Regions from separate parts of the Streptomyces sp. NPDC047515 genome, predicted to be linked through region 3. Evidence: riboswitches for the same ligand, from Rfam matches in the RefSeq annotation. Region 3 holds a riboswitch; each other region holds the start of a gene.

Region 1 (7,695 bases), on a different contig from region 3:
ACTGACCCTGGAGCGCGGTCTCGTCCCGCCGATCGCCAATCTGGACTCGTTGCCGGACGGGTTCGACCTCGACTGCGTGGTCAAGGAGCCCCGCATGCAGGACGTCGAGCGGGCACTCAGCCACTCCTTCGGCTTCGGCGGACACAACGTCGTGCTCGCCTTCCAGCAGGCCGAAACGGACGGCCGGTCGCGGACGGCCCCCGGTGTCCTCGCCGTTGACTGATCGTTGTCGTCTCATGACCGCAACGATCGACAGCCCCTCCGCCGAACGGTCCACGGACCTGCTCACCGGCGTGCTCCTCGGCGACGGCTTCCGCCGGGAGCACGCCTTCTGGCAGCGGCTGATCAGCACAGAACCATTCCGCCGACCGGACCGCCGCACTCCCGAGGAGCGCCTGCGACTCGCCTACGAGCGGCTCCGGATCCTCAACGACCGCCTCGACAGCGGCGCACGGCTCGCCGCCGACCCGCGGGCCCTCGCGGCCCTGCACGAATGGCTCGGCCCGGTCGACCCGGCACTGACCACCGTGGCGGGCATCCACTACAACCTCTTTCTCGGCAGTCTCCTCGACCACGACGGCGACGGACAGCGCGATCTGTCGGACTTCCTGCGGCTGCGCAGCGTCGGCACTTTTCTCTGCACCGAGGTGGCACACGGCAACGACGCGGCGGCCGTCGAGACCACGGCCGCCTACGACCGCGAACGCGACGGGTTCGTTCTGCGCACGCCCCATGCGGGCGCCCAGAAGTTCATGCCCAACACCAGTCCGGCGGGCGGGCCCAAGACGGGGCTCGTGGCCGCGCGCCTGCTGGCCGACGGCACCGATCACGGGGTCTTCCTCTTCCTCGTACCGCTCACCGACGCCGTCCGGGCCCTGCCCGGTGTACGGGTCCGCAGGCTTCCCACGCGCACGGGGAGCCCGGTGGACCACTGCCTGACCTCCTTCGACGGGGTCTTCGTGGCACGCGAGGCGTTGCTCGGCGGGGACCATGGACGGATCGGTGACGACGGCGAGTTCAGCAGCGCCGTCGGCAACCGCAGGCGCCGCCTCCTCGCGTCGATCGGACGCGTCACCTCCGGCAAGATCTCCATGAGCGCCTGCGCGGTCGGCTCCGCGCGCGCGACGCTCGCGGTCGCCGTGCGCTACGGCGGCCACCGGTACATCTCCGGGCCCCGCGGATCCCGTCAGGTGCCGGTGATCGCCCACCGCAGCCATCACGGCCCGCTCGCCCGTGCCATGGCCACCGTCTTCGCGATGAGCCTGCTGCACCGCCGGGCCCTGGACCGCTGGGAGGCGCGGGTGGACGAATCGGGTCCGGACCACGAAGCGGCGGAACGACTGGTCGCCGTCGCCAAGGGGTGGATCACCTGGCAGGCCCGGTCCGTGATCGTCGAGTGCCGTGAACGGTGCGGTGCTCAGGCGCTTTTGGAGCACAACGGCATGAGTGAACTCATCACCGGGGTGGAAGGCGCCATCACGGCCGAGGGCGACAACCTGGCCATCCACGCCAAGGCCGCCGCGGAAATGCTCTTCGCCACCGAACCGGCCGGCCAGGGTGCTCCTTCCGGCGGGGAATCCGGCGACCTCGACGATCCCCGGTTCCTCGGCAGGCTCCTGGCGGCCCTGGAGGGGATCTGGTTCGACCGGGCCAGGGAGCGGATGAGCCGCGCACCGCACGGTGATCCGCTGGGTCGGTGGAACGCCGCGTCCGGGCCGGCCCTGCGTGGTGTCGAGGCGTACGCCCAGTGCCAGGCGGCCGAGGCGTACGCGGACGCGGCGACCGGTCTTCCGGACGGCCCCGCCCGTGAGCGACTGGTCGACCTGCAGAGGCTGTTCGCACTCGACCGGATCTCCCGGAACAGCGGTGATCTGCTGGCGGCAGGGCATCTGACGGTGAATCAGGTAAATGATCTGCCGGACGCCGTTGACCGGCTGATCACCGCAGTCGCCGCTCAGCTGCCCGCCCTCGTGGACTCCTTCGCACTGCCGCCGGAACTGCTCGCCGACTGGCCCATCGCGGGGGCCGACTACATCGAGGCGTACGACGACCCGGGGGCCGGCTGGCAGCCGTACGGGGACCGGGTGGCGGCTCGGGGGGAACGGTGAGGGCCGTGACGAGAACGGGAACAGCCGTGCGATCCGGCTCGGTGCGGGAGGCGGCCGGAGCCCTCGGTGTCCGCGCTGTGCTGCTGGTCTTCTGGGGTACGGCAGCCGCCCTGGCCCGGTGGTTCACGCAGCCGCGGCAGGGCGGTGGTGAATCGGTTCGGCACAAGGCGTAACTGGAGGCACGTCACCGAGTTGATTCGGCGTCGGGACGGTGCCCCCGCCGTCGCCGGCAGTCGTACCGAATGATGGAGAGGAAGCTCATGAGTGCGATTCATCCCAAGATCACCGAGGTTCTGACGCGCACCTTCAAAGTGCCCGCCGCCGAGATCCGCCCGGATTCCACGATGGACAGCCTGGAGATGGACTCCCTCGCCGTCGCCGAGTTCGCCGTGCTCATCAGGGAGACGCTGGGTGGCCGGGGAGACTTCGACAGGCTCCCCAAGGGAGCCACCCTGGCCGAGATCACACGATTCATCGACGGGGCCGGCGGCGGGGCGTCGGCGAGCGGCGCGGCACCGATGAGCAACGCCCGATGAACAGGCCCGTCATCGCCGTCACCGGCCTGGGCATGATCACCCCGGTCGGCAACGACACCGAATCCACCTGGAAAGGTGTGTGTGCCGGAATCTCACCGGTGCGTACCGTCGCGGCGCTCGAAGGCTGCGCGATCGACTTCGCCTGCACCGTCGACGGAATCGATCTGGACGGCGTGATCGGTGGCCGCACCTCGTTCCGGATGGGGAGGTACACCAAGTTCGCCGTTCTCGCCGCCCGGGAGGCGGTCGCCGATGCCGGGCTCGACCCGGCCGAGTGGGAGGGCGGCAGGGTCGCGGTGGTCGTCGGCACCAGCAGCGGGGGCTCCGCCTCACTGACCGAGCAGGCCGTCGTGCTCGACCGGCTCGGACCCGACGCCACCTCGCCGTCGGGCATCCTGCTCACCATTCCGAACATGCCGGCGGCCGAGATCGCGATCCAGTTGCGGGCCACCGGTCCCAGTATGGCGCCGTGCACCGCCTGTTCGTCCGGCGTCACGGCCCTGTCCGTCGCCCGCGATCTGCTGATCACCGGCCAGTGCGACATCGCGATCGCCGGAGCCACCGAGTCGATCGTCTATCCGGCCGCCATGGCCGGGTTCGCCCGGTCCGGGGCCGGGGCCCGGAGGGACGGCGACGCTGCCGGGCAGTGCCGGCCCTTCGCGGCCGACCGGGCCGGGCTGGTCATGGGCGAGGGCGCCGCCGTCATGGTGCTGGAACGGGCGGACGACGCCCGTGCCCGAGGAGCGGCACCGCGGGCGCTGGTCGCGGGCACCGGGGCCACCACCGACGCCCACCATCCCATCAGTCCGCATCCGTCCGGCGCGGTGGCCCGGCAGGCGGTGGAGATCGCGCTGCGCGACGCGGGCTGGGCGGCAAAGGACGTCGAGCACGTCAACGCACACGGCACGGCCACTCCGGTCAACGACGCCACCGAGGCCGCCCTCATCGCCCGGGTCTACCCGCACCGGCCGCCCGTCACCGCCTCGAAGGGCGTCCTGGGACACTGCATGGGGGCGGCCGGGGCGATCGAGGCCGGACTGACCGTCCTGACGCTGCAACGCGGAGTCGTGCCGCCGATCGCCAATCTGGACGCCCCGGCGCCCGAATTCGACATCAACTGCGTCACCAAGTCTCCGCTGCGGCAGCCCATCCGGCGTGCCGTCAGTCATTCCTTCGGGTTCGGCGGACACAACGCCGTGATCGCTCTTCAGCGCCCGTAGGCACCAGGCAGGTGGTGCGACGGGAAACGGCCCGGCGCACCACCTGCCACACCGCCCGTGAGCTGCGCAGAGGCCCGTGATAGCTTGCCGGAGCCAGTCGAACTCCACGAAGGAGTCAGGGAATCCGGTGAAAATCCGGAACTGACGCGCAGCGGTGAGGGGGACGGGCGGGGCCACGGCCACTGGGAGCACCCTCGGGTGCCCTGGGAAGGCGTCCCGTCCGCAGGAACCCGAGTCCGAAGACCTGCTGGCACCTGCGGTCCGGTACCGGGCGCAGGACGCCGTACAACGGGCTCCGCGTATGGGCCCAGAGACGCAGAGGGACTCCGTGCCGTCCATATCCAGCTCTGTCCGCACCATGGCCGTGCTCTCGGCGGGACTCGTCCTGCTGACCGCATGCGGCGGCGGAGCGAGAAACCCCGCCGCGAAGTCGGGCTTCATCGACGGATACCCGGTGACGCTGAAGAACTGCGGACGCACCGTCACCGTCGAATCCGCACCGCACCGCGCCGTATCGGTCGACCAGGGATCGACCGAGATCCTGCTCTCCCTCGGCCTCGCCGACCGGCTGGCCGCCACCGCGACCTGGACCGACCCGGTGATGAAGGGTCTGGAGAAGGCCAACGCCGGGGTCCCGAGGATCGCGGACAACCGGCCTTCCTCGGAGAAGGTCCTCGACCAGGAACCCGACTTCATCAGCGCGTCGTTCGAGTCGACGCTCGCCAAGGGCGGCGTCGCCCCGCGCGAACAGTTCGAGGAACTCGGGGTCCCCACCTATGTCTCGCCCGCCGACTGCACCGGCAAGGACAACAGCGGCAGCGGCGACGGCGCCCGTACCGAGCCGCTGACCATGGACAGCGTCTACGACGAGGTGCGCGAACTGGCTGGGGTGTTCGGCGTGGCCGAGCGCGGCGACCGGCTCGTGGCGCAACTGCGGGCCCGGGTCAAGAAGGCGACCGACGGCGTCGACGCCTCCGACGCCACCCTCCTCTACTGGTTCTCCGACTCCAAGGCCCCGTACCTGGCCGGCTGCTGCGGAGCACCCGGCATCATCACCCGGGAACTCGGCGCGAAGAACGTCTTCGACGACACCCGGGACGAATGGCCCCAGATCAGTTGGGAGACCGTCGCCGACCGCAACCCCGACGTCCTCGTCATCGGTGACCTGACCCGCAAGGCACAGACCGCCGAGAGCGCCGCCAAGAAGATCGAGTTCCTGGAGTCCAACCCCGTCACCAAGAACATGGACGCCGTCAGGCACCGGCGTTACGTCCTGCTGAGCGGCCAGGCCATGAATCCGTCCATCCGGACGGTCGAGGGTGTGGAACGCGTCGCCGCCGGGCTGCGCGCCTTCGGGCTCGCGGGATGACGGACACCGGACGCGCCGCGGCCCCGCAGGCGTCACGGACCTCCGCGGCCGGCGCGCGCGGTGCGACGGGCCCGCGGAAGCTGCGCGGCGCAATCCTGTGGGCCTGCGGCATCGCGCTGCTCGTGCTGTCCGTCGCGATCGCCGTCACCATCGGCCCCGCCCGTATCTCCGTCGCCGACGTCTGGTCCACGACGGCCTCCCACCTCGGCTGGGGCCGGTCACGGCTCACGCCGATCCGGGACGGCATCGTCTGGAACCTGCGCATGCCGCGCACCCTGCTCGCCGCGGTGTGCGGTGCCGGGCTCGCGGTGTGCGGCACCGTCATGCAGTCCCTGCTGCGCAACCCGCTCGCCGACCCGTTCGTCCTCGGCGTCTCCTCCGGTGCGTCGACCGGCGCGGTCGTGGTCGTCGTCCTCGGTGTCGGCGGGGGAGCGGTGTCGATCTCGACCGGCGCGTTCATCGGCGCCCTGTGCTCGTTCGCCCTCGTCCTGCTGCTCAGCCACACCCTGGGCGGCACGACCGACCGGGTCGTCCTCTCCGGTGTCGCGGCCATGCAGCTGTTCTCCGCACTCACTTCCTTCGTCGTGATGACCTCCGCCGACGCCGAGCAGACCCGCGGGGTGCTGTTCTGGCTGCTGGGCTCGCTCGGCGGAGTCGGCTGGATCGATGTGTGGATCTGCTCCGCCGTTCTCGTGGTGACGCTGCTGATCTGCCTGGGACACGCCCGCACACTCGACGCCTTCGCGTTCGGCCAGGAGGCAGCCGCCGCGCTCGGCGTCCATATCGCGCGCACCAGGATCGTGCTGCTGTGCACGACCGCGCTGCTGACCGCCGCGCTCGTCAGCTCGGCCGGCGCCATCGGTTTCGTCGGTCTGGTGCTGCCGCACGCCGCCCGTGCGCTCGCGGGCTCCGGGCACCGGCGGCTGCTCCCGCTCACCGCCCTGGCCGGGGCCGTCTTCCTGGTCTGGGTCGACACCCTGGCCAGGACGGTCCTCGACCCGCAGGAGGTGCCGGTGGGCGTCGTCACCGCCCTGATCGGCGTGCCCGCGTTCGTCCTGGTCCTCTACCGCACCCGGAGGATCACATGACGGGCGGAGTCACCCCGGGGCTGCGGGCCGAGCGGGTCAGCCGGGAGGCGGGCGGCCGGCTCGTACTCGACGGGGTCCACCTCGCCCCGCCGCCCGGCGCCACCGTCGGGCTGATCGGGCCGAACGGGTCCGGCAAGTCGACTCTCCTACGGGTGCTCGCGGGAGTCCTCGTCCCGGAGACGGGCGTGGTCACCCTCGACGGCCGGCGGCTCGACGAGATCGGCCGCCGAACGGTGGCCCGAAGGGTCGCCGTGGTCGACCAGCACGCCGTGACCCAGGTCGAGCTGAGCGTCCTGGATGTGGTGCGACTCGGCCGCATCCCGCACCGCAGGGCCTGGGCGGCGCCCGGCCGGGAGGACGAGGAAGCGGTGCGCGAGGCCCTGGAGCGCACCGGTCTCGCCGGCCGCGGTGACCAGTCCTGGCACACCCTCTCCGGAGGTGAGCGGCAGCGGGTCCAGATCGCGCGCGCACTGGCCCAGCAACCGCGTGAACTGCTGCTCGACGAGCCGACGAACCACCTGGACATCCAGCACCAGCTGGAACTGATGTCGTTGATCGCCTCGTTGCCCCTCACCGGTGTGATCGCTCTGCACGACCTCAACCTGGCCGCGATGTTCTGCGACCGGATCGTCGTCATGAAGCAGGGGCGTGTGGTGGCCGCCGGAACCCCCTCGGACGTGATCACCGAGAAACTCATCGCCGACGTCTACCGGGTCAGCGCGCGGGTCGCTCCGGACGGCCCCGACGGGCGGCCGTCGGTGCGCTTCGTGCCCGGGCGCCCCGGCCACTGACGGCGAGAGAGCGGACCCCGGCACACACGGGTCCGCCCCTCACTCGCGGTTGCACCGTGGCGGTACGCCACGGTGTGCGGGGGTCAGCGGTGGCGTCCCCGGCCGAACTCGCCGCCCGCGTCCTTGCCACCGATGTCCTTGTCGCCGATGCCCTTGCTGTCGGCGTAGTCGATCTGCTCCTTGCGGAGTTCGGCGGAGATCTCCTTCTGCTCGGTCACCCTCTTGGTCTCCATGCGGACCCGTTCGACCGGCACCGTCTCCTTGCGCATCGTGGCACGTTCGGCATGCAGGGTGACCTCGACATCCTGCTCACGGATGTCCGAGCGCCCCGCCGCCGCCCTTTCGCCGGGCTGCAGGGGTTCACGAATCACCCGCACCTCTTCGTGCGTCACCGGAACCGTCCTGGTGACGTTCTCGGTGACGACGTACTTGTGCAGGCGGGCCTTGCCGCTCTCGTACTCCTCGGTGCCGACGAGCAGTTGCTCCTCGGAGCGGATCAGCTCCTCCTTGCCGCCCAGGTCGGCGGCGGACCGCTCGGAACCCGCCCCGGCGCCGACGAGGGGACGGGCCGTGCCGGCCGTCC
Region 2 (7,695 bases), on a different contig from region 3:
GCGGACGCTTCGGCTCGAAGGGGCTGTCGCTGGCGGTCGCCGTCACGGGCATCCTCGCCACGATGCCGTACATCGCCCTCCAACTCGTCGGCATCCAGGCGGTGCTGGACGTGATGGGCGTCGGCGGCGGCGAGAACACCCACTGGTTCATCAAGGACCTGCCGCTGCTGATCGCGTTCGCGGTGCTCGCCGCGTACACCTACTCGTCCGGTCTGCGGGCGCCCGCGCTGATCGCGTTCGTCAAGGACGGGCTGATCTACCTCGTCATCGCGGTGGCGATCATCTACATCCCGATCAAGCTCGGCGGCTTCCACGACATCTTCGCCAAGGCGGGCGAGGCGCTCTCGCAGACCAACCCGAAGACCGGCAAACCGCACGGCGCGCTCGCGCCGGGCGAGGCGGGCCACTGGGGTTACGCCACCCTGGCGTTGGGCTCGGCGCTCGCGCTCTTCATGTATCCGCACTCGATCACGGCGACGCTCTCCAGCCGCAGCCGCAATGTGATCCGGCGCAACACCACGATCCTGCCGCTGTACTCGCTGATGCTGGGCCTGCTCGCGCTGCTCGGCTTCATGGCCATCGCCGCCGGGATCAAGGTGGACAACGGGCAGTTGGCCATCCCCCAGCTGTTCGAGAACATGTTCCCCGACTGGTTCGCGGGCGTCGCGTTCGCCGCCATCGGCATCGGCGCCCTGGTGCCCGCCGCGATCATGTCGATCGCCGCCGCGAATCTCTTCACCCGCAACATCTACAAGGACTTCCTGAAGCCGGACGCCACCCCGGAGCAGGAGACCAAGGTCTCCAAGCTGGTGTCCCTGCTGGTGAAGGTCGGCGCGCTCGCCTTCGTCCTGACCATGGACAAGACGGTCGCGATCAACTTCCAGCTGCTCGGCGGGATCTGGATCCTCCAGACGATGCCGGCCCTGGTCGGCGGCCTGTTCACCCGGTGGTTCCACCGCTGGGCGCTGCTCGCGGGCTGGGCGGTCGGCATGGTGTATGGCACGGTGGCCGCGTACGGGGTCGCCAGCCCGACCCAAGCGCACTTCGGCGGTTCGTCCAAGGAGATTCCCGGCATCGGCGAGATCGGCTACATCGGTCTGACGGCGTTCGTGCTGAACGTGATCGTGACGGTGGTGCTCACCTTCGTCCTGAACGCCGTGAAGGCACCCGCCGGAATCGACGAGACCGCCCCGGGCGACTACACGGCCGACGCGGGCGACCCGGACGTCCAGGTGGAGCTCCCGCCGGCCACGGCCGGAGCGCCGGGCGGCGGCCACTGACGACCGCTCCGACACCGGCCGACGGCCCGTCGAGCCCCCTTCTGCGGGGCGCGGCGGGCCGTCCCTGCGGATGGGGCCGGACGGCCCCGGAGAGGGCCGCACAGCTCGTTCTGTGGGCTTGACCCGAGTCGGCCGACACAACATGTGGGGGCTGCCTCATCGGGCGGCCCCCACATGTATGCTCATGCTCGCTGTCGCCGCAGGGGAATCCGGTGCGAATCCGGAACTGTCCCGCAACGGTGTGTTCGGTGCGCTTTTGCGCACCCCCGAGTAAGTCCGAGGACCTGCCGACAGCGCATCCGGCTCGACCGAACCGGATGCCAGACGTCCGGGCCTCGCGGATGGGCCGGTGGACGCCGTACGGAGTGCTGCCCCGCTCGGGCCCGCCTCTGCCCGGCTGCCCCCCGTTCCCCGCCGGCCCCGAGCCGAGCGAGGGAGAGCATCACGTGACCATCGCGCCAGCCGATCCGGCTTCAGTCGCCGTGTCCGAAGCGGCCGAGTCCGAGGGGACCGCACACGACGGACCGGGGACCGCACTGCTGCGGACCCTGACCGACCTCACCGTCGATCTGCCCGACACCGACCCCGGTCGTGTCGCCGCCGCCGCGCTGCGCGGACGCAGCGCCCGGTCGGACGAGGCCGAGCTGCGCTCGCTGGCCACCGAGGCCGCCGCGGGGCTGATCTCCGAGGACCCCGCCTACTCCCGGCTCGCCGCCAGGCTCCTGACCCACGCCATCGCGGACGAGGCGGCCGGCCAGGGCGCGGTCTCCTTCTCCGCGTCCGTCGCCGTCGGACACCACGAGGGCCTGATCGCGGACCGTACCGCCGAGTTCGTCGCGCTGCACGCGGACGCCCTCGACGCGCTGGTGGAACGCTCGCTCGCCGCCGGCGCCGACGACCGGTTCGGCTACTTCGGGCTGCGGACCCTGCACAGCCGCTATCTGCTGCGCCACCCGCACACCCGCCAGGTCATCGAGACGCCCCAGCACTTCATGCTGCGGGTCGCGGCCGGGCTCGCCGAGAACGGTTCGCGGCGCGCTCTGGACGAAGTGGCCGCGCTGTACGGGCTGATGAGCCGGCTCGACTATCTGCCCTCCTCGCCGACCCTGTTCAACTCCGGTACCCGGCACCCGCAGATGTCCTCCTGCTACCTGCTGGACTCCCCGCTCGACGAGCTCGACTCGATCTACGACCGCTACCACCAGGTGGCGCGGCTCTCGAAGCACGCGGGCGGCATCGGGCTCTCGTACTCCCGCGTCCGCGCCCGCGGTTCGCTGATCCGCGGTACCAACGGGCACTCCAACGGCATCGTGCCGTTCCTGAAGACGCTCGACGCCTCCGTCGCCGCGGTCAACCAGGGGGGCCGCCGCAAGGGCGCCGCCGCCGTCTACCTGGAGACCTGGCACGCGGACATCGAGGAGTTCCTGGAGCTGCGCGACAACACGGGCGAGGACCAGCGGCGTACGCACAACCTCAACCTGGCGCACTGGATCCCGGACGAGTTCATGCGCCGGGTCGACGCGGACGGCGAGTGGTCGCTGTTCTCGCCCGCGGACGTGCCCGAGCTGGTCGACCTGTGGGGCGACGACTTCGACGCCGCGTACCGGGCCGCCGAGGCCAAGGGGCTGGCCCGCAAGTCGATGCCGGCCCGCGAGCTGTACGGCCGGATGATGCGTACCCTCGCGCAGACCGGCCAGGGCTGGATGACGTTCAAGGACGCTTCCAACCGGACCGCGAACCAGACCGCCGAGCCGGGCCGCGTCGTCCACTCCTCGAATCTGTGCACCGAGATCCTCGAAGTCACCGATGACGGCGAGACGGCCGTCTGCAACCTGGGTTCGGTCAACCTCGGCGCGTTCGTCGCCGAGGGCACCATCGACTGGGAGCGGCTGGACGCCACCGTCCGGACCGCCGTGACCTTCCTCGACCGGGTCGTCGACATCAACTTCTACCCGACCGAGCAGGCCGGCCGCTCCAACGCGAAGTGGCGCCCGGTCGGCCTGGGCGCGATGGGTCTGCAGGACGTCTTCTTCCAGCTGCGGCTGCCGTTCGACTCCCCCGAGGCGCGCGCTCTCTCCACGAAGATCTCCGAGCGGATCATGCTCGCGGCGTACGAGGCGTCCTGCGAGCTCGCCGAGCGGTCGGGCCCGCTGCCGGCCTGGGCCGAGACGCGTGCCGCGCGCGGGGTGCTGCACCCCGACCACTACGACACGGAGCTGAACTGGCCGGAGCGCTGGGACGCGCTGCGCGCCCGCGTCGCGAAGAGCGGCATGCGCAATTCGCTGCTGCTCGCCATCGCGCCCACGGCGACGATCGCCTCGATCGCGGGTGTGTACGAGTGCATCGAGCCGCAGGTCTCCAACCTCTTCAAGCGCGAGACGCTCAGCGGTGAGTTCCTCCAGGTCAACGCGTATCTGGTGGAGGAGCTGAAGCAGCTCGGCGTCTGGGACGCGCGGACCCGCGAGGCACTGCGCGACGCGAGCGGCTCCGTGCAGGGCTTCGCCTGGATCCCTGAGGACGTGCGGGCGCTGTACCGCACGGCGTGGGAGATCCCGCAGCGCGGACTGATCGACATGGCGGCGGCCCGTACGCCGTTCCTCGACCAGAGCCAGTCGCTGAACCTCTTCATGGAGACGCCGACGATCGGCAAGCTCTCCTCGATGTACGCGTACGCCTGGAAGCAGGGGCTGAAGACGACGTACTACCTGCGCTCGCGCCCGGCGACCCGGATCGCCCGTGCGGCCTCCGGCCGGACCGCGGCCAGCGCCCCCATCCCCGTACAGCAGGCTTCGACGCCCGACGCCGACGCGATCGCCTGCTCCCTGGAGAACCCCGAGTCCTGCGAGGCCTGTCAGTAATGAGCTCCACCAACTCCGAGAAGTCCGCGCTCGTCAAGAACCTGCTCGACCCGGGTTTCGAACTGACCCTGCGGCCCATGCGCTACCCGGACTTCTACGAGCGCTACCGCGACGCGATCAAGAACACCTGGACGGTGGAGGAGGTCGATCTCCACTCCGACGTCGCCGACCTCGCGAAGCTCTCCCCCGGCGAGCAGCACATGATCGGCCGGCTCGTCGCGTTCTTCGCGACGGGTGACTCGATCGTCTCCAACAACCTCGTACTGACGCTGTACAAGCACATCAACTCCCCCGAGGCGCGGCTGTATCTCTCGCGGCAGCTCTTCGAGGAGGCTGTGCACGTCCAGTTCTATCTGACGCTGCTGGACACCTATCTGCCCGATCCGGACGACCGTGCCGCCGCGTTCGACGCGGTCGAGGAGATCCCGTCCATCCGCGAGAAGGCGCAGTTCTGCTTCAAGTGGATGGATTCGGTCGAGAAGATCGAGCGGCTGGAGACGAAGGCCGACCGCCGTCGCTTCCTGCTGAACCTGATCTGCTTCGCGGCGTGCATCGAGGGGCTGTTCTTCTACGGCGCGTTCGCGTACGTCTACTGGTTCCGCTCGCGGGGTCTGCTGCACGGTCTCGCCACGGGCACCAACTGGGTCTTCCGTGACGAGACGATGCACATGAACTTCGCGTTCGAGGTCGTGGACACCGTCCGCAAGGAGGAGCCCGACCTCTTCGACGACGAGCTCCAGCAGCAGGTCACCGACATGCTGAAGGAGGCCGTGGCGGCCGAGCTGCAGTTCGGCCGTGATCTGTGCGGTGACGGTCTGCCGGGCATGAACACGGAGTCGATGCGGCAGTACCTGGAGTGCGTGGCCGACCAGCGGCTCACGCGGCTGGGCTTCCCGGCGGTCTACGGCTCCGAGAACCCGTTCTCGTTCATGGAGTTGCAGGGCGTGCAGGAGCTGACGAACTTCTTCGAGCGCCGGCCGTCGGCCTATCAGGTGGCGGTGGAGGGCTCGGTCGCGTTCGACGACGACTTCTAGGTCTTTCGGTTGGATCGGGCCGGATCGGCAAGCCCGGCGTGATCCAGATGAAATACCCCTAGATCCTGGCCCAGCTTCTGAGGTAGGGGCGCCGCGCGACCGTGACCGGTTGCGCGGCGCCCGTCGTTTCCGGGGGCGCGTCCCCCCGCGCCCGTTCCGCCTCCCGCAGTGCGCGGTCGATGCGGCGCTCCCTGGCGAGTCCGGCCAGGGTGGGCAGCAGGACGAGGACGAAAAGTACCGCTATGCCCAGGACGTTCAGGAATGTGTTCATGGCTCTACTCTCGTCCGCGCGAGCGGATTCCGGCAGTGGCAGGACTGTCATGGACCATCGAATTACTGCCACACTGGCATCATGCTGAAGAATGTTGCCGCCCTGTTGCTCGACGAGGTCCATCCCTTCGAGCTGGGCGTGCTGTGCGAGGTCTTCGGGCTCGACCGCAGTGACGAGGGCCTGCCGGTCCACGATTTCGCCGTGGTCTCCGCCGAGGGCCCGGTGCTGCGGACCCACGCCGGATTCACCATCAGTACGCCGCACGGCCTCGACCGTCTGGAGGAGGCCGACCTCATCGCCGTGCCGGCCGGCAGCCACTACATCGCACGGGACTACCCCGAGGAGCTCCTCGACGCCCTGCGCAGGGCCGTGGACCGGGGCGCCCGGGTGATGAGCGTCTGCTCCGGGGCCTATGTGCTCGGAGCGGCCGGGCTGCTGGACGGCCGCCGCTGCACCACCCACTGGCGTCATGCCGACGAACTGGCTCGTCGCTTCCCACGGGCGGTCGTCGAACCCGATGTGCTGTACGTGGACGAGGGCCCGGTCATCACCTCGGCGGGCACGGCGGCCGGGATCGACGCCTGTCTGCATCTGGTCCGGCAGGCGTACGGCCCCGATGCCGCCAACGCCATCGCCCGCCGCATGGTGGTGCCGCCGCACCGCGACGGCGGGCAGGCGCAGTACATCAAGCGGCCGCTGCCCCGTACCCGGTGCGACACGGTCGGCGGAACCCTGGCCTGGATGGAGCGCCACCTCGACCAGGAGATGACCGTGGAACAGCTCGCCACCCAGGCGCACATGTCCCCGCGCACCTTCGCCCGCCGCTTCCAGCAGGAGACCGGCACCACTCCTTACCGCTGGCTGCTCCGTCAGCGGGTGCTGCTGGCACAGCACCTCCTGGAGACATCCGACGAAACGATGGACACGATCGCCGGGCGCACCGGCTTCGGAACGGCTGCCGCGCTGCGCCATCAGTTCGTACGATCGTTGGGTACCACGCCGAACGCGTATCGCCGCACCTTCCGTGGCCCCGGAGCCATGACCGAAGTGGCGTGATCCCTGACAGATCTGACGTCCGATCCTTGCGGCGGCCCGCACCGGTGACATCGTGCTGCGCCAGGACCCGTCCCTGAGGGGTTCGCTGGGCGCGGAGGGCTATCGGCTCGACGTCGGCGACCGGGTCACGGTCACGGCCGCAACCTCCACCGGCGTCTCCTACGGTTCGCGGACCGTCCTCCAGCTGCTGAACGACGACGGCCGCGCCGCGCGCGGTTCGGCGACCGACGTGCCCGCGTACTGTGAGCGCGGGGTCGGAGTGTGCGCCTGCTACATCAACGTCTCGAGCCCGTGGTTCGAGCGGCTGATGAAGGACATGGCGTCCCAGAAGCTCAACCAGCTGTGGATCGAGGCCAAGGTCAGGAGCGACACCGACCCGGCGTCGGCGTTCTGGCGCTACTACCCGAAGCCGCAGGTCCGTACCCTGGTCGCGCTGGCGAAGAAGTACCACATCGAGCTGGTGCCGGAGATCAACTCCCCCGGCCACATGGACACCTACCTGGAGAACCATCCGGAGCTCCAGCTCAAGGACAGGAACGGTATCGCCTCCCCGCCCCGGCTCGACATCTCCCGGCCCGAGGCGCTGACCTACTACACCTCCATGGTCGACGAGGCCCTGAAGGTGTGGGACACCCGCACCTGGCACATGGGCGCCGACGAGTACATGATCGGCTCCTCCTACCCGGACTACCCGCAGCTGCAGACCGCGGCGACCGCGAAGTTCGGCGCGAGCGCGACCCCCGACGACCTCTTCGTCGACTTCATCAACCAGGTCGACGAGCACGTGAAGACCAAGGGCCGTTCGCTGCGGATCTGGAACGACGGCCTGGCGGGCCGCAACGGCGTCGTCCCGCTGAACCGTGACATCACCGTGGAGCACTGGCTGGGCGGCGGCGCCATCCAGAAGCCGTCCGCGCTGCTCGCCGAGGGCCGGCAGGTCATGAACTCGGCGTACGCGCGCAGGTGTAGCAGCCGTCGGCCTGTGCGGTGCCGGCGGTGACCACGGCCCCGCCCCCAGCGAAAGCCATGGTCATGACAAGGTCGAGCAGGAGTCGTGCGGCACGTCTCAGCATGAGAGGGCTCCCTACCGCGACGGAGATGTGGTGAGAGAGCTTGTCGGACGAGTCGACGCGCGTCAACCGCCCATGGACAAACGGTGGTTGACGGCCGATCGAGGGGTGAAGGCCGACGGGCCC
Region 3 (7,695 bases):
CCCCGCCCCGCCGCCCACCGGACACTCGTCCCGGAGAATCCGGATGCCGTCCGCCCGCCCCGCGTGATACTTCACTCGGTCATGACCGACCTTGAGACTCCCCGCCTCCTGCTCCGCCTGATGAGCGCCTCCGATGCCTTGCAGGTGATGGCCGGCACGCCGGGCGAGGGTGCACGTTGGGCGCCGGGATACCCGTCCGCCGGCGAGATGGCCGCGGCCGAGCGCTTCCTCGGCACCTGCGCGACGACGGGGGATCCGAGCCCCTTCGGCTCGTACGAGATATGTCGCCGTGAGGACTCAGTGGTGATCGGCGGGCTGGGATTCCATGGCGCCCCGGACGAGAACGGGCACGTCACGATCGGCTACGGCCTCGTTCCCTCGGCTCAGGGAAGGGGTTACGCCTCCGAGGCACTGCGGGCGCTGCTGCTGTTCGCCCGCGAGCAGGGGGTGATCTGTGTCCACGGTGACACGGACCTGGACAACCTCGCGTCGCAGCACGTCATGACAGCCGTCGGCATGCGCCTGGTGAAGGAGGACGCGAAGCTGAAGCACTACCGGATCGACTGGCGCCGGCAGGGCAAGGAGCAGTAAGAGGAGCTCACACCATGGGAGTCCGATCAGCTCGCGGCGTCTGGTGCGTGCGATCGCAAGGCGCTGGAAGGTCCTCGGACGGGGTCTCCCCTGCTCGAACGAAGCTGAGAGCTTGGGGAAGGAGCTACCAGGGCATTCCGGCCACGCAGCGAGCGTGCGTGCCAGGCGTCGCGAGCCGGGCGCCCCTGGTGTGAGCTCCTCCACGTACGCGACCGTCCGTTTCCCTGGGACGGCTGCGCCGGAAGGACGGCGGAACCCGCCGGGGAGGCACCCGGCGGGTTCCGATGTCCGCTGGTGGTGAGTGGTATGCCGGTCAGCCGGCTGCCGCGGCCCGGTTCGCCGTACCGCCTCCCGTCGCGACGGTGTCGGCCCTCGGCACGAGAAGCCGTTCCGTCAGGTGACCGAAGACGAGACCGAAGGTCACCCAGAGGGTGGCCTGTACCGCGAGGGTGGCGAGCCGGAACTCCCAGAGCAGGGTGGCCGGGAAGTCCTTTCCGACCTCGTTGAACGAGGGCAGGAACGCGTAGGCGACCCCGATCACGACCGCATAGGCGGCTGATGCGGTGACCGTCGCGTTCCAGTTGCCCAGACGGGGAGCCAGCCGCTTGCCGAGGATGACGGCGGCGACCGCCAGCAGCACGCTGAGGGCGACCATCAGGAAGAACAGGGCGGTGCGGCGGCCGATGGTGTCGGGATCGCCGACGGCCGGCGGGTTGGCCGGGTACTTCAGGAACGGCACGATGTACACCGTCAGCAGGGCGGCACCCGAGATCAGCGCGGCCGTGGCCCGTGGGCCGAATCGGCCGATCCGGCCCAGGGCGTAGCAGAAGACGAGGGCGGCGATCCCGCCGATCGCCAGACCGAAGAGGAGCACACCGGTGGCAAGACCCGCGGTGGACTGCACGGCGCGACTGACGAGTTCCTCACCACCGCCGTGGTCATGGCTGTGTGACTCTTCGAGCGCGATGGCCGCGTCCACCCGGGACTCACCGAGCAGGTAGGCGACGAGCAGTGCGAGCGCGCCCGCGGCGAGGCCGGCCAGCATGCCGCGGACGAGCACTGCTCTGACAGATATGGAGTTCATGAGGTCTTCCCCTGGATCGGACGGTACGTCAGTGGCAGGGGAAACCGAGGAGATGGCGACCGTCGTGGACCCACTCGTGGACGCCCTCGCCGGAGATGACCGCGGTGGCGCCCTGTTCCGCGCCGACGAAGTACAGCAGTACGAGCATGACGATGCCGAAGAAGACCGCCCAAGGGGCAATGGCCTTTAGGGAGATGGGGGTGATCGCCGGTACGACGGTGGCGGGGGCAGCACTCTGTGCCATGGCAGAACCTCCTGAGGGAACACGCGTCCCGATTGTGGTGCCTGGGACGAAGGTGCCGGGTCTGACTTCCCGTACGGGTACGGGTACACAGTGGCGCGACCGCGCCGGATTCTCACCGGACTTCCGTCACACCTTCGTCATGTCCGTCGGACGATACCTCCTGGGGGCGGGCAGGGCCACGGTGCCGTCGGCGGGGCCGTGACGCCCGCATGCCAAGGTGAGCGCACGCGAGAGACCACAGTTCAGGGAGTTGACCGGGCCATGACGGTACAGGTGATGTTGATCTCACCGGCGCTCAACGCCGCGCTGCGCGAGGCCCGCTTCGACGACGATGCCCCGCTGGACGCGACCGGCGCCCGGCTGGCCCGCGCCGCCGCGGCGGCGGTGCCCTCGGCCGACCGGTATGTGCGCGGGCCGTCCGAACGGTGTGCCGGGACCGCCGACGCGCTGGGGTTGCGCACCGGGCCCGAACCCGCGCTCCGTGGCTGGGACATGGGCAGATGGAGCGGGCGGCAGCTGGCCGAGGTGAGCGGAAGCGAGCCGGACGCGGTGTCGCTCTGGATGACCGATCCGTCGGCGGCTCCGCACGGCGGCGAGTCGTTGCTGGAGTTCTGCGCCAGGATCGGCGGCCTGCTGGACGCGCTCGAGTCCGGGGACGGCGAGGAGGGCGGTCGTGTGCTGGCGGTCGTCGAGCCCGCCGTGGTGCGGGCGGTGGTCGTACGGGCGCTCGCTCTGCCGGCGGAGGCGTTCTGGCGGCTGGATGTCGCCCCGCTCACCCTGACCGGGCTCAGCGGCCGGTCAGGACGGTGGAACCTGCGCTGCGGTCAGCCGCTGTACCCCGCTCCACGGAACCGACTTCCTCGGTCCGTCACCACTCGCCGGGACAACTGAGGTGCCGGCAACCGTGGTCAGCGCATAGTCTGTTGGCGCAGCTGGTTCGCCCTGTCCGCCAGACAGACGCGTCGCAAGAGGGAACCCGGTGGGAATCCGGGACTGCCCCGCAGCGGTGAGTGGGAACGACCGCCGTCATCAAGCACTGGGTCCGAGACGGGCTCCGGGAAGCGACGGCCAGTAGGTGTCTCGTACGCGAGACGCGCCCACGAGTCCGAAGACCTGCCACTGCCCGTGCGCGCCGGACGCGCACGGTGATCCCGGTGACCTCGTGGGCGGGTCGGCGTACGGATCGGGCAGGGCACGCGCGTCGGCACGACGCGGCGGTTCGGTCCGGTCCGCCCTTCCTTCGCGCCTTCGACACGTCCCGGGGTCGTACCAGGACACACGCTCGCGAAGGAGAGTCCCGTGACCAGCAAGTCCGCAGCCGCGGCAGCCCGTGCCACCGTGTACGGCTATCCCCGCCAAGGGGGAGACCGGGAACTGAAGAGGGCCGTCGAGGGGTACTGGAACGGCCGCGTCACCGCGGCCGGCCTGCGGGAGACCGCCGCCGGCCTGCGCCGCGCCAACTGGCTCCGGCTCGTCGACGACGGCATCCACGAGGTCCCGACCGGTGACTTCTCGTACTACGACCACGTACTGGACACCAGCGTGATGGTCGGTGCCGTACCCGCCAGGCACCGCGACGCCGTCGAAGCCGACAGGCTGGACGGCTATTTCGCGATGGCGCGCGGTACGCAGGACGTGGCGCCGCTCGAAATGACCAAGTGGTTCGACACGAACTACCACTACCTGGTGCCGGAGCTCGGTCCCGACACCGTCTTCACCGCCGACTCCGCCAAGCAGGTCGCGGAGTTCGAGGAGGCGCTGGCCCTCGGGCTCAGCCCCCGGCCGGTGCTCGTGGGCCCGGTGACATATCTGTTGCTGGCCAAGCCCGCTCCGGGCGTCGCCGCCGACTTCGAACCACTGACCCTGCTCGACCGGCTGCTGCCGGTGTACGCGGAGGTGCTGGCTGATCTGCGCGCGGCCGGCGCCCGGTGGGTGCAGCTCGACGAGCCGGCCCTGGTCCAGGACCGCACCGCGGCGGAGCTCAGCGCCACCGCACATGCCTACCGCTGCCTCGGCGCGCTCGCCGACCGGCCGCGACTCCTCGTCGCCTCCTACTTCGACCGGCTCGGCAAGGCCCTCGGCGTTCTGGCGAAGGCGCCGGTCGACGGACTCGCGCTCGACTTCACGGGCCCGGCGTCCGCCAATCTGCCGGATCTCGCCGCGGTCGGCGGTCTGCCGGGCAAGCGGCTGGTCGCCGGAGTCGTCGACGGCCGCAACGTATGGATCAACGACCACCAGCGGTCCCTGGCGACGCTCGGCACCCTGCTCGGTCTCGCCGACCGGGTCGATGTCGCGGCCTCCTGCTCCCTGCTGCACGTTCCCCTCGATGTGAACGCCGAACGCGACCTCGATCCGCAGGTGGCCCGCTGGCTGGCCTTCGCCCGGCAGAAGTCCGCCGAGATCGCCACCCTGGCCAAGGGGCTCGCACAGGGCACGGAGACGATCGCCGCCGAACTCGCCGCCAACCGTGCCGATCTGGCCTCGCGCAGCCGATCGGCGCTCACCCACGACCCGGTGGTACGGGCACGGGCCGCGGCCGTCACGGAGTCCGACGTACGCCGCGAACCGTCGTATCCGCGGCGGGCGGCGGCCCAACGCGAGCGCCTGCGGCTTCCCCCGCTGCCCACGACCACGATCGGTTCGTTCCCCCAGACGGCCCAACTGCGCACCGCACGCGCCGATCTGCGGGCCGGACGCATCGACACCGCCGCGTACGACAAGCGGATCGAGGCCGAGATCCAGGAGGTGCTGGCGTTCCAGGAGAAGGCGGGTATCGATGTGCTGGTGCACGGCGAGCCCGAACGCAACGACATGGTGCAGTACTTCGCCGAGCGGCTCACCGGCTACGTCGCCACCGGGCACGGCTGGGTCCAGTCGTACGGCACACGCTATGTCCGGCCGCCGATCCTGGCCGGGGACGTCTCCCGCCCGGAACCGATGACGGTCCGCTGGACCGAGTACGCGCGGTCGCTCACCGATCGGCCGGTCAAGGGCATGCTCACCGGTCCCGTCACCATGCTCGCCTGGTCCTTCGTCCGCGACGACCAGCCGCTCGGCGAGAGCGCCCGCCAGGTCGCCCTCGCGCTGCGGGACGAGGTGAACGACCTTGAGACCGCGGGTGGTTGCGTCATCCAGGTCGACGAGCCCGCCCTGCGCGAGACACTGCCGCTGCGGGCCGCCGACCACGCCGGGTATCTGGACTGGGCCACCGAGGCGTTCCGGCTGACCACCAGTGGTGTCCGTGCCGACACCCAGATCCATACGCACATGTGTTACGCGGAGTTCGGCGACATCCTCCGGGCCATCGCCGACCTGGATGCCGATGTGATCAGCCTGGAGGCGGCCCGCTCCCACATGCGAGTGGCCGACGAGCTGGCTTCGGCCGGCTATCCGAGGGAGATCGGCCCCGGCGTGTACGACATCCACTCCCCCCGGGTACCGAGCACAGGTGAGGCGGTCGCCCTGCTCCGTAAGGGACTCGAAGCGATTCCGGCCGAACGGCTGTGGGTCAATCCCGACTGCGGCCTGAAGACGCGGGGCTGGCCCGAAGTGCGCGCCTCGCTGGAGAACCTGGTCTCGGCGGCCGTCGAGGTACGGGCGACGGTGGCCGGCACCGCCCACTGACCCGGGGCGCGGTCCGGGACGGGCGCCCGTCCCGGGCCGCGCACAGCACACCTCCGTGCAAGAAGTGTGGTCCGTACCAAAGTCTTGACCGCATCTTGGTTCACTTCTTAAATCGCATACGAACGAAGCCTTCTCCTCCGTTCCCCTTCGGTGACCTGGTCGGTGGGACGGCAATGTCTACCAGCGGCGCACACCCGCCGATCTCGGGGGGGCCTGGGTGTTCAACAAGCTACTGGCCCGGCGACCCCGACGGCGGCACCTCGTTCCCGCAGCAACTCGTCGTCGACCATGTACGGGTCACCACCAGCGATCTCCGGCCGCCGGTCTGACCGCCCCGCCCGGCTCGTCCCACCGGTCACCCCGCGTCCTCGCCAGTGGTTGCCGGCTGTGCCGACGGCGGGGCGACCGTCGGGACGTGCACCGGCCGACGTACGCGCCGCCGCATGGCGTGTACGTCGTCGCGTCGCCGGTGTCCGGGCCGGAGCTCACTCGTCCCGGTACGTCTCCAACAGGCGCAGCCAGATCTCGCTGATCGTCGGGTAGGAGGGGACGGCGTGCCACAGCCGGGCGATGGGGACCTCGCCTGCGACCGCAACCGTCGCCGAGTGCAGCAGTTCACCGATGCCCGGTCCGACGAACGTGACACCGAGCAGGATCTCCCGGTCGAGGTCCACAATCATGCGAGCACGGCCCCGGTAGCCGTCCGCGTACAGGCCGGAGCCCGCCACGGCGGCGAGGTCGTGGTCGACGGCGCGTGCGCGGTGTCCGGCCCGCTCGGCCTCGGCGAGGGTGAGACCGACCGAGGCGGCCTCGGGGTCGGTGAAGACGACCTGGGGGACGGCCGCGTGGTCGGCGGTGGCGGTGTGGGCGCCCCAGCGGTCGGTCTCCAGCAGCGGGACGCCCGCCGCGCGGGCGGCGATCGCGGCGCCCGCGATGCGTGCCTGGTACTTGCCCTGGTGCGTGAGGAGCGCGCGGTGGTTCACATCGCCGACCGCGTAGAGCCACGTGGTGCCGTCGACGCGGCAGCTGTCGTCGACGGTGAGCCAGGAGCCCGGCGTCAGGCCCACCGTTTCGAGACCGAGGTCTTCGGTGCGCGGGGCTCGGCCGGTGGCGAAGAGGATCTCGTCGGCCTCGACGCGTTCACCGTCCTCCAGCTCCACGACGACGGGCCCGTCCGGAGCCGTTCGCCGTACTGAGGTGGCGGAGACTCCGGTACGGATGTCGGCGCCCGCCTCCGTCAGCGCCCGCGCGACCAGCTCTCCCGCGAAGGGTTCCATCTTCGGCAGGAGTCCCTTGCCGCGGATCAGCATCGTCACCCGGGAGCCGAGTGCCTGCCAGACCGTGGCCATCTCGGCCCCGACCACGCCACCTCCGACGATCACGAGGCGGCCGGGCACCTTCTTGGCGCTCGTCGCCTCCCGGCTGGTCCAGGGACGGGCCCCGTCGACGCCGGGCAGGGCGGGTACGACGGCACGGCTGCCCGTGCAGACGGCGACGGCCTGCCGGGCGGTGAGCCGGTGCTCCGTGCCGTCGGGGGCGGTGACGGAGACGGCCTTCTCGCCGGTGAGCCGGCCCTGGCCGCGGTAGAGGTCCGCTCCGGTGCCCTCCAGCCAGGCGACCTGCCCGTCGTCCTTCCAGTGCGCGGCCTGGTCGTCGCGGTGGGCGAGGACCGCCGCTGAGCCCAGCGGTCCCTGTACGGCGTCGCTGAGGCCCGGGACACGGCGCGCGTCCGCGCGGGCGACGACCGGACGCAGCAAGGCCTTGCTGGGCATGCAGGCCCAGTACGAGCACTCGCCGCCGACAAGTTCCGTCTCGACGACCGCCGTGCTCAGTCCGGCGGCCCGCGCCCGGTCGGCGACGTTCTCACCCACCGGACCCGCTCCGATCACCACGACGTCGTACTCGGTATTGAGGGATGCATCTGTCATGAGGACAGTCTGATCGCGGGTGTGCGCGGCGGCCACATGGGCAGGCGGAATAGCGCAGGTCCGGGCACCGTTGTGCCGGACAGGTCCGAGCGGGCACAGGAAGAGGTAGCAGAGCATGAGCACCATAGAGCTCACCAAGGAAAACTTCGATCAGGTCGTCAGCGACAACGAGTTCGTCCTGATCGACTTCTGGGCTTCCTGGTGCGGCCCGTGCCGGCAGTTCG

The links. A riboswitch is a leader RNA that binds a small molecule or an ion and turns the genes downstream of it on or off. The one in region 3 is predicted to bind cobalamin.
Region 1: linked by a shared signal. The riboswitch ahead of ABZ826_RS34695 (ABC transporter substrate-binding protein) and the one ahead of metE (5-methyltetrahydropteroyltriglutamate--homocysteine S-methyltransferase) in region 3 are both predicted to bind cobalamin.
Region 2: linked by a shared signal. The riboswitch ahead of ABZ826_RS02550 (ribonucleoside-diphosphate reductase subunit alpha) and the one ahead of metE (5-methyltetrahydropteroyltriglutamate--homocysteine S-methyltransferase) in region 3 are both predicted to bind cobalamin.

The regions. Positions count from the first base shown of each region.
Region 1 is NZ_JBEYTM010000072.1:15,293-22,987, forward strand. Features, by position in the region: gene ABZ826_RS34675 (beta-ketoacyl-[acyl-carrier-protein] synthase family protein) at 1-223, shown strand, start outside; partial or broken gene ABZ826_RS34680 (acyl-CoA dehydrogenase) at 237-2,281, shown strand; gene ABZ826_RS34685 (acyl carrier protein) at 2,369-2,644, shown strand; gene ABZ826_RS34690 (beta-ketoacyl-[acyl-carrier-protein] synthase family protein) at 2,641-3,864, shown strand; cobalamin riboswitch at 3,942-4,131, shown strand; gene ABZ826_RS34695 (ABC transporter substrate-binding protein) at 4,193-5,233, shown strand; gene ABZ826_RS34700 (iron chelate uptake ABC transporter family permease subunit) at 5,230-6,321, shown strand; gene ABZ826_RS34705 (ABC transporter ATP-binding protein) at 6,318-7,112, shown strand; gene ABZ826_RS34710 (PRC and DUF2382 domain-containing protein) at 7,196-7,695, opposite strand, start outside.
Region 2 is NZ_JBEYTM010000002.1:251,875-259,569, forward strand. Features, by position in the region: gene mctP (monocarboxylate uptake permease MctP) at 1-1,280, shown strand, start outside; cobalamin riboswitch at 1,452-1,587, shown strand; gene ABZ826_RS02550 (ribonucleoside-diphosphate reductase subunit alpha) at 1,727-4,138, shown strand; gene ABZ826_RS02555 (ribonucleotide-diphosphate reductase subunit beta) at 4,138-5,172, shown strand; gene ABZ826_RS02560 (hypothetical protein) at 5,231-5,443, opposite strand; gene ABZ826_RS02565 (helix-turn-helix domain-containing protein) at 5,525-6,499, shown strand; gene ABZ826_RS02570 (family 20 glycosylhydrolase) at 6,522-7,499, shown strand; partial or broken gene ABZ826_RS02575 (peptidase M15) at 7,450-7,572, opposite strand.
Region 3 is NZ_JBEYTM010000008.1:148,634-156,328, reverse strand. Features, by position in the region: gene ABZ826_RS09610 (GNAT family protein) at 82-591, shown strand; gene ABZ826_RS09605 (CbtA family protein) at 905-1,675, opposite strand; gene ABZ826_RS09600 (CbtB-domain containing protein) at 1,704-1,919, opposite strand; adenosylcobalamin (AdoCbl) riboswitch at 1,965-2,058, opposite strand; gene ABZ826_RS09595 (histidine phosphatase family protein) at 2,181-2,810, shown strand; cobalamin riboswitch at 2,836-3,055, shown strand; gene metE (5-methyltetrahydropteroyltriglutamate--homocysteine S-methyltransferase) at 3,219-5,543, shown strand; partial or broken gene ABZ826_RS09585 (1,3-beta-glucanase) at 5,710-5,854, shown strand; gene ABZ826_RS09580 (NAD(P)/FAD-dependent oxidoreductase) at 6,029-7,471, opposite strand; gene trxA (thioredoxin) at 7,587-7,695, shown strand, end outside.